3 regions of the Methylocystis sp. MJC1 genome follow, and region 2 is predicted to be linked to each of the others. Evidence: predicted binding sites of a transcription regulator. Region 2 holds the regulator's gene; each other region holds the start of a gene.
What was found. The regulator LexA, encoded in region 2, represses DNA repair genes until DNA is damaged. The targets are predictions, from matches to a motif close to TGTTCNNNNTGTGTTCNG.

Region 1: the regulator LexA is predicted to act here: its motif matches at 1,843-1,860, upstream of OGR47_RS05690 (YifB family Mg chelatase-like AAA ATPase).
Region 3: the regulator LexA is predicted to act here: its motif matches at 1,858-1,875, upstream of OGR47_RS21025 (single-stranded DNA-binding protein).

The regions. Positions count from the first base shown of each region.
Region 1 is NZ_CP107558.1:1,180,587-1,183,861, reverse strand. Features, by position in the region: gene OGR47_RS05695 (ATP-binding protein) at 1-243, opposite strand, end outside; gene OGR47_RS05690 (YifB family Mg chelatase-like AAA ATPase) at 240-1,778, opposite strand; gene OGR47_RS05685 (lytic murein transglycosylase) at 1,944-2,756, shown strand; gene OGR47_RS05680 (hypothetical protein) at 2,806-3,275, opposite strand, start outside.
Region 2 is NZ_CP107558.1:1,304,194-1,307,468, reverse strand. Features, by position in the region: gene OGR47_RS06255 (ComEC/Rec2 family competence protein) at 1-1,160, shown strand, start outside; gene lexA (transcriptional repressor LexA) at 1,337-2,050, opposite strand; gene OGR47_RS06245 (L,D-transpeptidase family protein) at 2,245-3,275, opposite strand, start outside.
Region 3 is NZ_CP107560.1:82,824-86,098, forward strand. Features, by position in the region: gene OGR47_RS21020 (ParB/RepB/Spo0J family partition protein) at 1-1,331, opposite strand, end outside; gene OGR47_RS21025 (single-stranded DNA-binding protein) at 1,409-1,747, opposite strand; gene OGR47_RS21030 (hypothetical protein) at 2,565-2,888, opposite strand.

The DNA of each region.
Region 1 (3,275 bases), 120 kb from region 2:
CATCACCCCATTGAGAGGCGTGCGAATTTCATGGCTGACGGTGGCGAGAAAGCGGGATTTGGCGAGACTCGCGGCCTCAGCCTTTTCGCGCGCAGCCGCAGCGGCGCGCAGCTCCGAGATTTCGTCGCGCAGCCTTTCGAGCTCGGCCTCGATCTCACTGCGCTTTTCCCTTCGCACAGCAAAGAAAATCGCCGCCGCAAGCAGTAGGATCGCAACCAAGACTGCAAGCTCTGTAGCGCTCATGCCGCAACCCGCCCCGCAGTGAGGCCAGCCCGATAGGAAAGCGCCTCGGCAAGATGCGCGCGCGCTATCCGTTCGGCGCTATCGAGATCCGCAATGGTGCGGGCGAGTTTCAAAACCCGGTGGAAGCCGCGCGCTGTCAGGGCAAAACGATCGGACGCTTCCCGAATGAGCGCCGTCCCCGGGCCGTCGAGCTGCGCTACCCGCTCGATGACCGAAGCTGGCGCGGCGGCGTTGGCGAGGACGCCCGGGAGGCCCAGCGCCTCGTAACGCTCCCGCTGCAATGCGCGGGCGCGTGCGACGCGCGCCGCAACCTCGCGGGACCCCTCCGCCGGCGGCGGCAGGACAAGATCCGCAGCGGTGACGGCGGGCACCTCGATTTGAACATCGAAGCGATCGAGCAGCGGCCCCGACAACCGCGCCTGATATTGCGCGACGCAGCGTTCATTAGGCTGCCGGCGACAGGCGAAGCCGGGTTCGAGGGCATGGCCGCAACGGCAAGGGTTCATCGCCGCGACGAGCTGGAACCGCGCGGGATAGACCGCGCGGTGATTGGCGCGGGACACTGCGACCTCGCCGGTTTCGAGCGGCTGGCGCAGACTGTCGAGAACCTGCGGCTGAAACTCCGGCAGTTCGTCGAGGAAGAGCACGCCATTGTGGGCGAGCGAGATTTCGCCAGGCCTGGCGTGGGTCCCGCCGCCGACCAGAGCGGCCATGGAGGCGGAATGATGAGGGGCCCGGAACGGCCGCCGATCGGTGAGCTCCCCCCCGGCGATCTGGCCCGCTATGGAATGGATCATCGAGACTTCGAGCAGCTCTCGAGGCGTGAGAGGGGGAAGAATCGACGGGAGCCTTGCGGCCAGCATCGATTTGCCGGCGCCCGGCGGACCGCTCATGAGTAGATTGTGCCCCCCCGCCGCCGCGATCTCCAACGCTCGCTTCGCGCTCTCCTGCCCTTTGATGTCGGCGAGGTCGGGAAGATCATTGGCGAGCGCGCGCACTGCCGGCTCGGGCCGGGCCAACGCCTGCGTTCCTTTGACGTGGTTGACGAGTTGAATGAGCGAGCGTGGCGCGAGCACCTCCATCTCTGCCGAGGCCCAGGCCGCTTCCGGCCCGCATTCCTTGGGGCAAATCAGCCCCTGCCCGCGCGCATTGGCCGCCACCGCCGCAGGGAGCACGCCGGCGACGGGGGTGAGCGTCCCGTCGAGCGCAAGCTCGCCAAGGACGACAAAGCCTTCCAGCGCATCGGGCGGGATGGCGCCGATGGCCGCCATGACCCCGAGCGCAATGGGCAGATCATAATGACTGCCTTCCTTGGGCATGTCGGCGGGAGCAAGATTCACGGTTATGCGCTTGGCGGGCAGAGCGAGGCCGGAGGCGATGAGCGCCGCCCGCACCCGCTCGCGCGATTCGGCCACGGCCTTGTCGCCAAGGCCGACGACATTGAACACCACAGAGCCGGGGGCAATCTGCACCTGGACATCGACCGGGCGCGCCTCGACGCCTTCAAAAGCGACCGTCGCTAACCTGACCGCCATGAGCAAGGCTCCTAAAAAACCTGCCTGAAACGGAGCCAAATTAACGATCGGGGCTTGATCGTGCAAGAACAATATACGAACATTCGAGCGCATGCTCGTAAGCTTGCCGCATTGTCAAAATTGATTAGGCTCCTGACGTTTTCGGAGAGCCCGAGGAGGAGGCCGATGAAGAATTTACCGACAAGCCGCGCCGCCGCAAAGCTTTTGGCGGCGGCGCTTGTATTTGGCGCGCTCGCCGCAGCCGCGCCGGCTCAGGCGGCGAGATGCGGCAATGGCGCGGGCGGCTTCGAGTCGTGGAAACAGGCGTTCGCCGAGGAAGCGCGCGGACGCGTCGGCGCCTCGGGCGTCGACGCCCTCATGGACACCCACTACAATTCCGCGACGATCGGCGCCGATCGGGGCCAGAAGAGCTTTCATCTATCGCTTGAAGCCTTCATGACGAAGCGCGGGGCCTCGGCCATCGTCGCGCGCGGACGGCAGCTCAAGCGTTCGCAGGCCGCCCTCTTCTCCTCGATCCAGAGCCGCTATGGCGTGCCGCCGGGGCCACTTTTGGCGATTTGGGGCATGGAGACGGGTTTCGGCGCCGTGCATGGCAATCAGCATGCGCTCTCCGCCGTGGCGACGCTCGCCTATGACTGCCGCCGGTCGGAATATTTCACCGACCAGCTCTACGCCGCCCTGGAGCTGATCGACAATGGAAGATTGTCCCCCAGCGCCCGCGGCTCCATGCATGGCGAGATCGGCCAGACGCAGTTCTTGCCCAAGAATATCCTGCAATATGGCGTCGGCAATCTCGACAACGCTTCGGCGGCGCTGACGTCCACGGCGAATTTTCTGCATGCGCATGGCTGGCGCGCAGGAGCGGGCTATCAGCCGGGAGAGCCGAACTTCGCGGCGATTCAGGCCTGGAACGCCGCCTCAGTCTATGAAAGAGCCATCGCCATCATGGGCCGGCAGATCGACGGCGGCGACGAATAGGCGTGGAAAGCCCGCCGTCTAACGGCGGACTTCTCAATTGCTTGCGGCCTTATTCGGCGGCGGTTCTGTATTTATCGGGGTCGTCGCCGTCCTCGGCTTTTTTCCCGTTGGTTTCCGCCGTCGCCTCCTCGCCGGAAGCCTCCGGGGATGGGTCAGTTTCGAGTTCGGGCTCGGGGCCGTCCATCGCCGGTAGCGGCGGCGTCTTGAAAGCCGCAGCGGCCGTCAAGATCTGCGGCGGCGGCTTGCGGCCGCGATGCACGAGATAGATGAGGAAAGCCGCGACGACGCCAAGGCCAAGCGTCAGATAGACGGGCAGATCCCGCATGAAGCTGCGATCCACCGAGAAAGGAAAGCGCGACATCCATTGCTCGCCATGGTCGCCGGTCACAGTGACGATGCCGACGAAATAGCCGCCCTCCTTGAACGTGTGCTCGAAGTTCACCGTGCCGGTCGGATAGACCTTGGGCGGCTGGTAGGCGACGGTCACGGCGTCGAGATTCTCGCTCTCCTTCTCCGCAC
Region 2 (3,275 bases):
GCCCCTCGCTCTCCATGCGCAATCTGGCGCTCGCCGCCTTCATCGTCATGGCTCTCGAGCCAGAGGCGATCATGGGCGCGAGCTTTCAGCTTTCCTTCGCCGCGGTTGCGGCGCTCATCGCCATTTACGAATGGCGCGGCGACCAGCTGGCCGAAAGGCGCGGGCAACCGGCGCAGGCCGGCCTTGGCAGCCATCTTGCCGAATGGCGGGAGATGATCGGCGAGCGTTTGCTGCACGGGCCGGGCGCGGCGCTTGTCGCGACGCTCTGCGCGACTTCCGCCACCGCCTCCTTCATGGCCTACGACTTTCACGAGCTGAGCCCTTATGTGCTCATCGGCAATCCGCTGACGCTTGCGGCAATCGAGTTCTTCGCCGTGCCCTGCGCGCTGATCGGCGCGGCGCTCTACCCCTTTGGCCTCGACGGCTTCATATGGCGCTATCTCGAGATGGGAATCGGCCTCGTGATCTGGCTCGCCGGCCTCATCGCGAATGCGCCGGGAGCGAGCCTGCATGTGAAGGCCTTCGCGCCTTGGGCAATGGTTTTTCTTGCGCTCGCCGTGCTGTCCGCCGTGCTGTGGCGGACATGGGTCTGGCGGGCGACGGCCATTCCGCTCGCTTTGATCGGCCTTATGGGAGCGACGAACGCAGCCCGCTTCGACATCGCCATTCCGGCGACGGGAGAGGCCGCTGCTTTGCGACGCCCCTCGGGCGAATTGGCCCTTCTCGGTAAGAAGCCCGGCGCTTTCGCCGCGGAACAATGGTTGCGCGCCGATGCGGATGCGCGCGCCGTCGCTGAGGCGAAAGCGGCGTCCTGCGACGATTATGGCTGCATCGGCAAGGCTGTCGATGGGAGGATCGTCGTATTGGCGACGTCACGAGCGGCGCTTCTCGAAGACTGCCCCCGCGCCGCCATCGTCATCACGCCGCTACGGGCGCCGGAGGGCTGCAAAGCGCCGATCGTGATCGACCGGCGCAAGCTCGCGGAGACGGGCGCCGTCTCGCTGCGAATTCTGGAAGGCGGCGCCGTCGCATGGACGACCGCCCGGGGCGTCGACGAAGATCGCCCCTGGTCGCCCAAACCCGCGCAGGCGACGAAACGCGCAATAGCGCTCGAGGACGAAAGCTCGGAGGAAGCGGAACTTGCGGAGCCGCTGGAGTGATAGCGTGGGTGGCGGATTGGGGTGGCTCATTCCCGACGCCCGAACAAAGAGGCGATCGGCAATCCAGAACAAAACCGCCCAGTCATTGCGAGGAGGCGAAGCCGACGAAGCAATCCAGAGCAGTAATGCGGCCCTGGATTGCTTCGCTTCGCTCGCAATGACGGCGGTGGTCACAGTCAATACTTACGCAGCAGGCTCACCAGCTTACCCTGGATGCGCACCTTGTCCGGCCCGAAGATGCGCGTCTCATAAGCGGGGTTCGCCGCCTCCAGCGCGATCGACGCGCCACGCTTGCGTAGCCGCTTCAATGTCGCTTCCTCGTCCTCGATCAGCGCGACGACAATGTCGCCCGTGTCGGCGTAGTCCTGCTTCTTGATGACGACCGTGTCGCCATCCAGGATGCCAGCCTCGATCATGGAATCGCCACGCACTTCCAGCGCGAAATGCTCGCCGCTCGACAGCATTTCGGGCGGCAGGCTGATGGTATGGCTGCGGCTTTGAATGGCGGAGATCGGCGTGCCGGCGGCGATGCGGCCCATCACCGGAATGGCCACCTGCTGATTGGCCTCGTCCTCGCCGCGCTCATGCAGCGGCCGGACGCGGCCCAGATTGCCTTGAATCACCGAAGGCGAGAATTTGCCGCCGCGCGCGACGCCGCCCCCGCGCGGCGTCGCCGATTCGGGAAGCCGCAAAACCTCGAGCGCGCGCGCGCGATTGGGCAGGCGCCGAATGAAACCGCGCTCCTCGAGCGCGAGAATAAGCCGATGAATCCCGGACTTGGAGCGTAGATCCAGCGCGTCCTTCATTTCGTCGAAAGACGGCGGAACGCCGGTTTCCTTCAGACGCTCGTGGATGAAACGCAGCAGATCGCTCTGTTTTTTTGTCAGCATAACCCGCCCCTCGCGACACGAACCGCCGCGCGCCTCGCCCTCAGGCCGCGAGCCTCAAAACAAATCATGAACGGCTTATAAACGTTCCCGGTGCGTTCCGCAAGAACTATTGCCCAGCCCCGGTTAACAAAAGCTTTTCAAAAGGAAAGCCGCGCCCGAACGAGCGCGGCTGAAAGCAATGCCGATCGGATCGGCTATTTCTTCGCGTTGAGCGCCTTTTTGATCGACGCTGTCGGTCCATTTTCGTCGGCCAGCGCCGACATTTCGCGATGGTGCTCCGGCGCAAGCGCCCGGACGACGGTCGAGGCTTCGTGGCTCTGCGCCGCGGCCTTGGCGGCGGCCATGGTCACGACCGGCGATTTTGCGGCGAGCTGCTGCGCGGCTTTGCCGGTGGCGCGCGCCGGCTTCTCTTCGAGCGCGATTTCGGTCGGCCCCGTCAGCGCCTCGGGACGGCTGGCCTCCCCCGCCTTGGAGGCGAAACTCGGATGCTGGCCGCCGTCTTCATAGACGACGCGCACCGGCTTCACGGTCTGAGAAAGCTCGGCGATCTTCTCGTCGTCCTTAGCGGCCTTGGCGGAAACGCTGGCGACGAGCTCGGGATCGCGTTTGAGGGCCGGACAGGCCGAGACCGGGTCCATCGCGCCGCTCGCCGTCGCATTGAAGACATAGCGGCCGCCGCAATAAGCGACCTGAGGCTCCTGCTTCGTCACCTCGAAAACGTCGTTGCCTTCCTTGAGGTTCTTCCAAAAGCCGATATTCGCGTCGAGCCGGTGCTTGGCGAGATTTTCCGCCGTCATGCGAAACGGATAGGACTGCATCTGAATGGCGCGCTGTCCGCCGTCGAAGCTCGAGCGGGCGATGGCGTAGATCTCGGCGATTTGGGCGTCGGTCATGGAGAAACAGCCCGCCGACGAGCAGGCGCCATGCACCATGATCGTGCCGCCTGTATGGCCCAGGGCGCGGTCGAGCTGGTTCGGATAGCCGACGTTGAACGAAAGATAATAGGAGGAATTCGGGTTCATTTGCGCCGGGGTGATCGCATAGAAGCCCTCCGGCACCTGACGGTCGCCTTCACGCGTCTTGGGGCCCAGCTGGCCCGACCAGCGGCACATGGGGAAGGTCTTGAGATGGATGTAATTGCCGTCCGCGCCCTGTTTCCAGATCTCGAGCTCCGCCTCTTTCTTATAGGCGCGGATCAGCATCGGCGCTTCTTTGGTGGTGCCGA
Region 3 (3,275 bases), on a different replicon from region 2:
TCACAGGCGAGCGCGGCGCTGCGGGTCGTCGTAAGGTCGAAAAGGAGAGCGTCGGTCAGATTGGCGGCGGGCGCTTCGTCGGCGGCGCCAGTCGAGCCATTGGCAAGGCGGGCGGCCTCTTTCCGGTCGCCCGGTTTCACTACGCCCCGCTCGATCCTGAGCGCGCCGTTGTAGTCGATTGTAACGATGGCGCCCGCCGTCGCCATTTCGGCGGAGTCGTAGGCGGTGTATTGGTCCATGATCGCCGCGCGCTCGTCTTCGAGGTCGTCGCGCTCTTTGAAAAGCCTGTTTTCGGCGGCGTCGTCCTCGATGCTCTCAGCTTCGATTTCAATTTCTTGCAAGCGGGTGTCGATGGCGTCGATCCGCGTCGCGTCTTCGGGCGAAGGGTCCATCTCCTTGGGATAGATACGGCTCAATCCGCCGCTGTGGTAATTATACTCGGTCGCGGTCTCCACCCACTTCCAACCCTCGCCGCGCACGGCCTCGGCTTCCTGTTCCAACTTTTCGGCGGCAAGGCGATGAAGCAAGGCGCGATCAGTGAGGCGGATACGGCTTTCGTCGTCGTCAAAGAGGTCACGTAGCACGGCGCCGCCCTGCTGCTCATAGACTTCGACGGTCACGAAACGCGCCATCTTATCGCTGGCCAGCGCGGCTTCGGAACTCAGCGCGGCGCGCAGCTCGTCGGGGTCGCGCTGCCACTCTTGCGCGTCGGACCATGCGGCCTCTTGCGCCGCGTGGTCATCGGTAAGCGCGAGCGCTTGAAGCTGCTCAAGCGTAATGGCGTCCTTGCGAAGCTCGGCCAGTAGGTTCGGCGACACGTTCGCGAGCTTGAGACGGCGGCGGACGGTCATATGAGAAACGCCGTGGCGGTCGGCAATGGCTTCCGGGGTCAAGCCTTCTTCTCGCGCGAGGCGGCCGTATGCTTCGATTGCATCGGCGGGGTGCATATCCTCCCGCGAAGTGTTCTCGATCAGCGAGACTTCGGTGGCGCTGGCGGCGGTCTCGTCAATCTCGCGGACGCGAACAAAAAAGTCGACGGTAACAGGAACGCCATCAACGCTCGCCTTCTTCGATTTAAGCAAATTGAGCGCCTTGAGGCGGCGATTTCCGGCCGTGACGAAGTAGCAGTTTTTGGGGGCCTTCTCGCCGGGGCGCGGGCGGCGCACGGTGAGATTTTGCAAGAGACCCGCGGTCTGGATGGTCGCGGCGAATCCTTCAATTCCAGCGTCGCTCTCATGGCGGCGCACGTTCTTGGGGTCGGGGCGAAGCTGGCAAAGCCGGATCGCCGTGACGGGTTCCTTGGTCGATTCGGACTGCTTCTTGGTTGTCATGGCTCTCTCTCCAAAGGTCCAAATGAATGATTGCGGGGGGCAAGCGAGCGCCCGGAGACGCTCGCTTGTGTTGATCGTTACGACTGTTCGTCGTCACTCGCCTTGGGTGAGAGAAGGTCGAAATTGTTCACGATTATGTCGGTCGTGTAATGTTTCACGCCGTCCTTGCTGTAAGAGCCTTCGGCAATCCGACACTCGGCGTAAATGGGGTCGCCTTTCTTGACGTTGGCAACGACGAAATTGGCGATTTTCTCATTGAGAAAAGTCAGCGTAACCCAATCTGTTTCTTCGCGACGCTCGCCGGGAGAGTCTTTCCAAGAGCGGTTCGTTGCGACGGATAATTTGACGACCTTGCCAACGGTTCGCGGTTCTGCGCCGGTGTGACCACGAACGATAAAAAGGTTAGTAGAACGCATTTTCTCTCTCCATTTTTGAAAGGTCTCATCGCCTCGTTACGTCCCTTAATATAGGGTCACTCTATTAATTCGTCAATTTAAAAGATGCGGCCAATGTGATTTTTCCTTTTGTTTTTATTTGTGTTCCGCGCTCCGATGTTCCTTGTTCGACGCGCCGCAGGCGTGGCGAAAAGCAGACGTTCCTCGTCCCGACGCCTTCGGCGTAAACGCCGCGCGCAGCGCGAGTCACCCGCAAGGGGCGTCGCTTGCGACGCAGCGCGTTTACGCGCTTGACCGCGCGAGCACGGCGTTATGCTGATGGGTCGAGACGAGAACGAAAAAATATGTGCGCCGGAGGCGCACGCTGCTTAGAATCGGCGTCGCGCTTTGCGCGACCACATAGGATGCTTGCGCGATGGGATCGTTACCCGAAGGGCGGAGACCCGCAGGGGCTCCGGGAGCGCCGACGGCGCGAGTAGAGCCCGGCCCGGAGGGCGCGCCAACCGTTGGCGAGCGGATAAAAGCTGATATAGTGTTTGTCGATGGCGAAGGAGGCCACGATGCGAAAGATGCTTAAAAGATATTATGTCGGCAGTTTTCTTGTGAGATTGGTCGGGTTGTCGTCCCCTGCTTCTGCGCAGGACGCTTCCTTTGGTTGTAAGGTGTTTATGTGCGTGGCGTCGGGTAATTGGCAAAGCATTGAATATTGCGTGCCTTACGTGACAACTGCCATCGCTCAAGCGCAGCTCGGGATACCGTGGCCTGTATGCACGGAGGCGTTGACCGGCGCGGTATCCCAAGGGCTACAGAGCGGCAATTCCCAGAACGGGGGGTAGAGTTAGCCTTCTGAGGGGCCGTTAGCGCCAAGCAAGATGAACTGGTCGGCAATCAGTTCGCCAGAAAGCCTACCGCGGGCAATTACAAGCTGACCGGGAGCAGCATATTTCTGGACATACCGTCGTGCGGAGTGATGAACGACGGCGACATGATTTTCTGCTGGCGCCTCGACGATGTCGCCGGCACGATCGCGGCGTAGATAGTTCGATCGCAAGCCCACACGAATTTTCCCCGGGAGGACAGCGATGTCGAAAATTGTTCCGAGGATTTGAAACTCTGCGAAGGCGTTGCCGGTATTTTGGAGAGAAGACCTCTGATGATCCATGAGATGAATTAGCCCTTGCGTAGAACCAGACGTACTATATCCCGACGCTATTGTATCGTCAATGATTTGAGAATAGGCATCGGATATGAGAGGCGCCGTAGACAAGCGCCGAAGGCCAGCGTTGCAGATTCAGGCTGTAGAGCGGGTTCGCGTACGCGCGGATGAGGCCGTGGAAAAATCAGTTTGCCGCGCCTTCTGTGGTTGGAAAGGCTTGGGGATGAGGAATCGAATCAGGTTGTTAGACCAGGACCGACCAAACGAATTTTTGGAGGTCGAAGTGGTGGAAATGAGGCCGAATGAATTGTGGTTGGTGGTGCCGAACACGATTGTTGAATTCATGTTGCGTCGTCGGGGCGACGTTTTCGAAGGGAGTCTCGGCGGACGAGC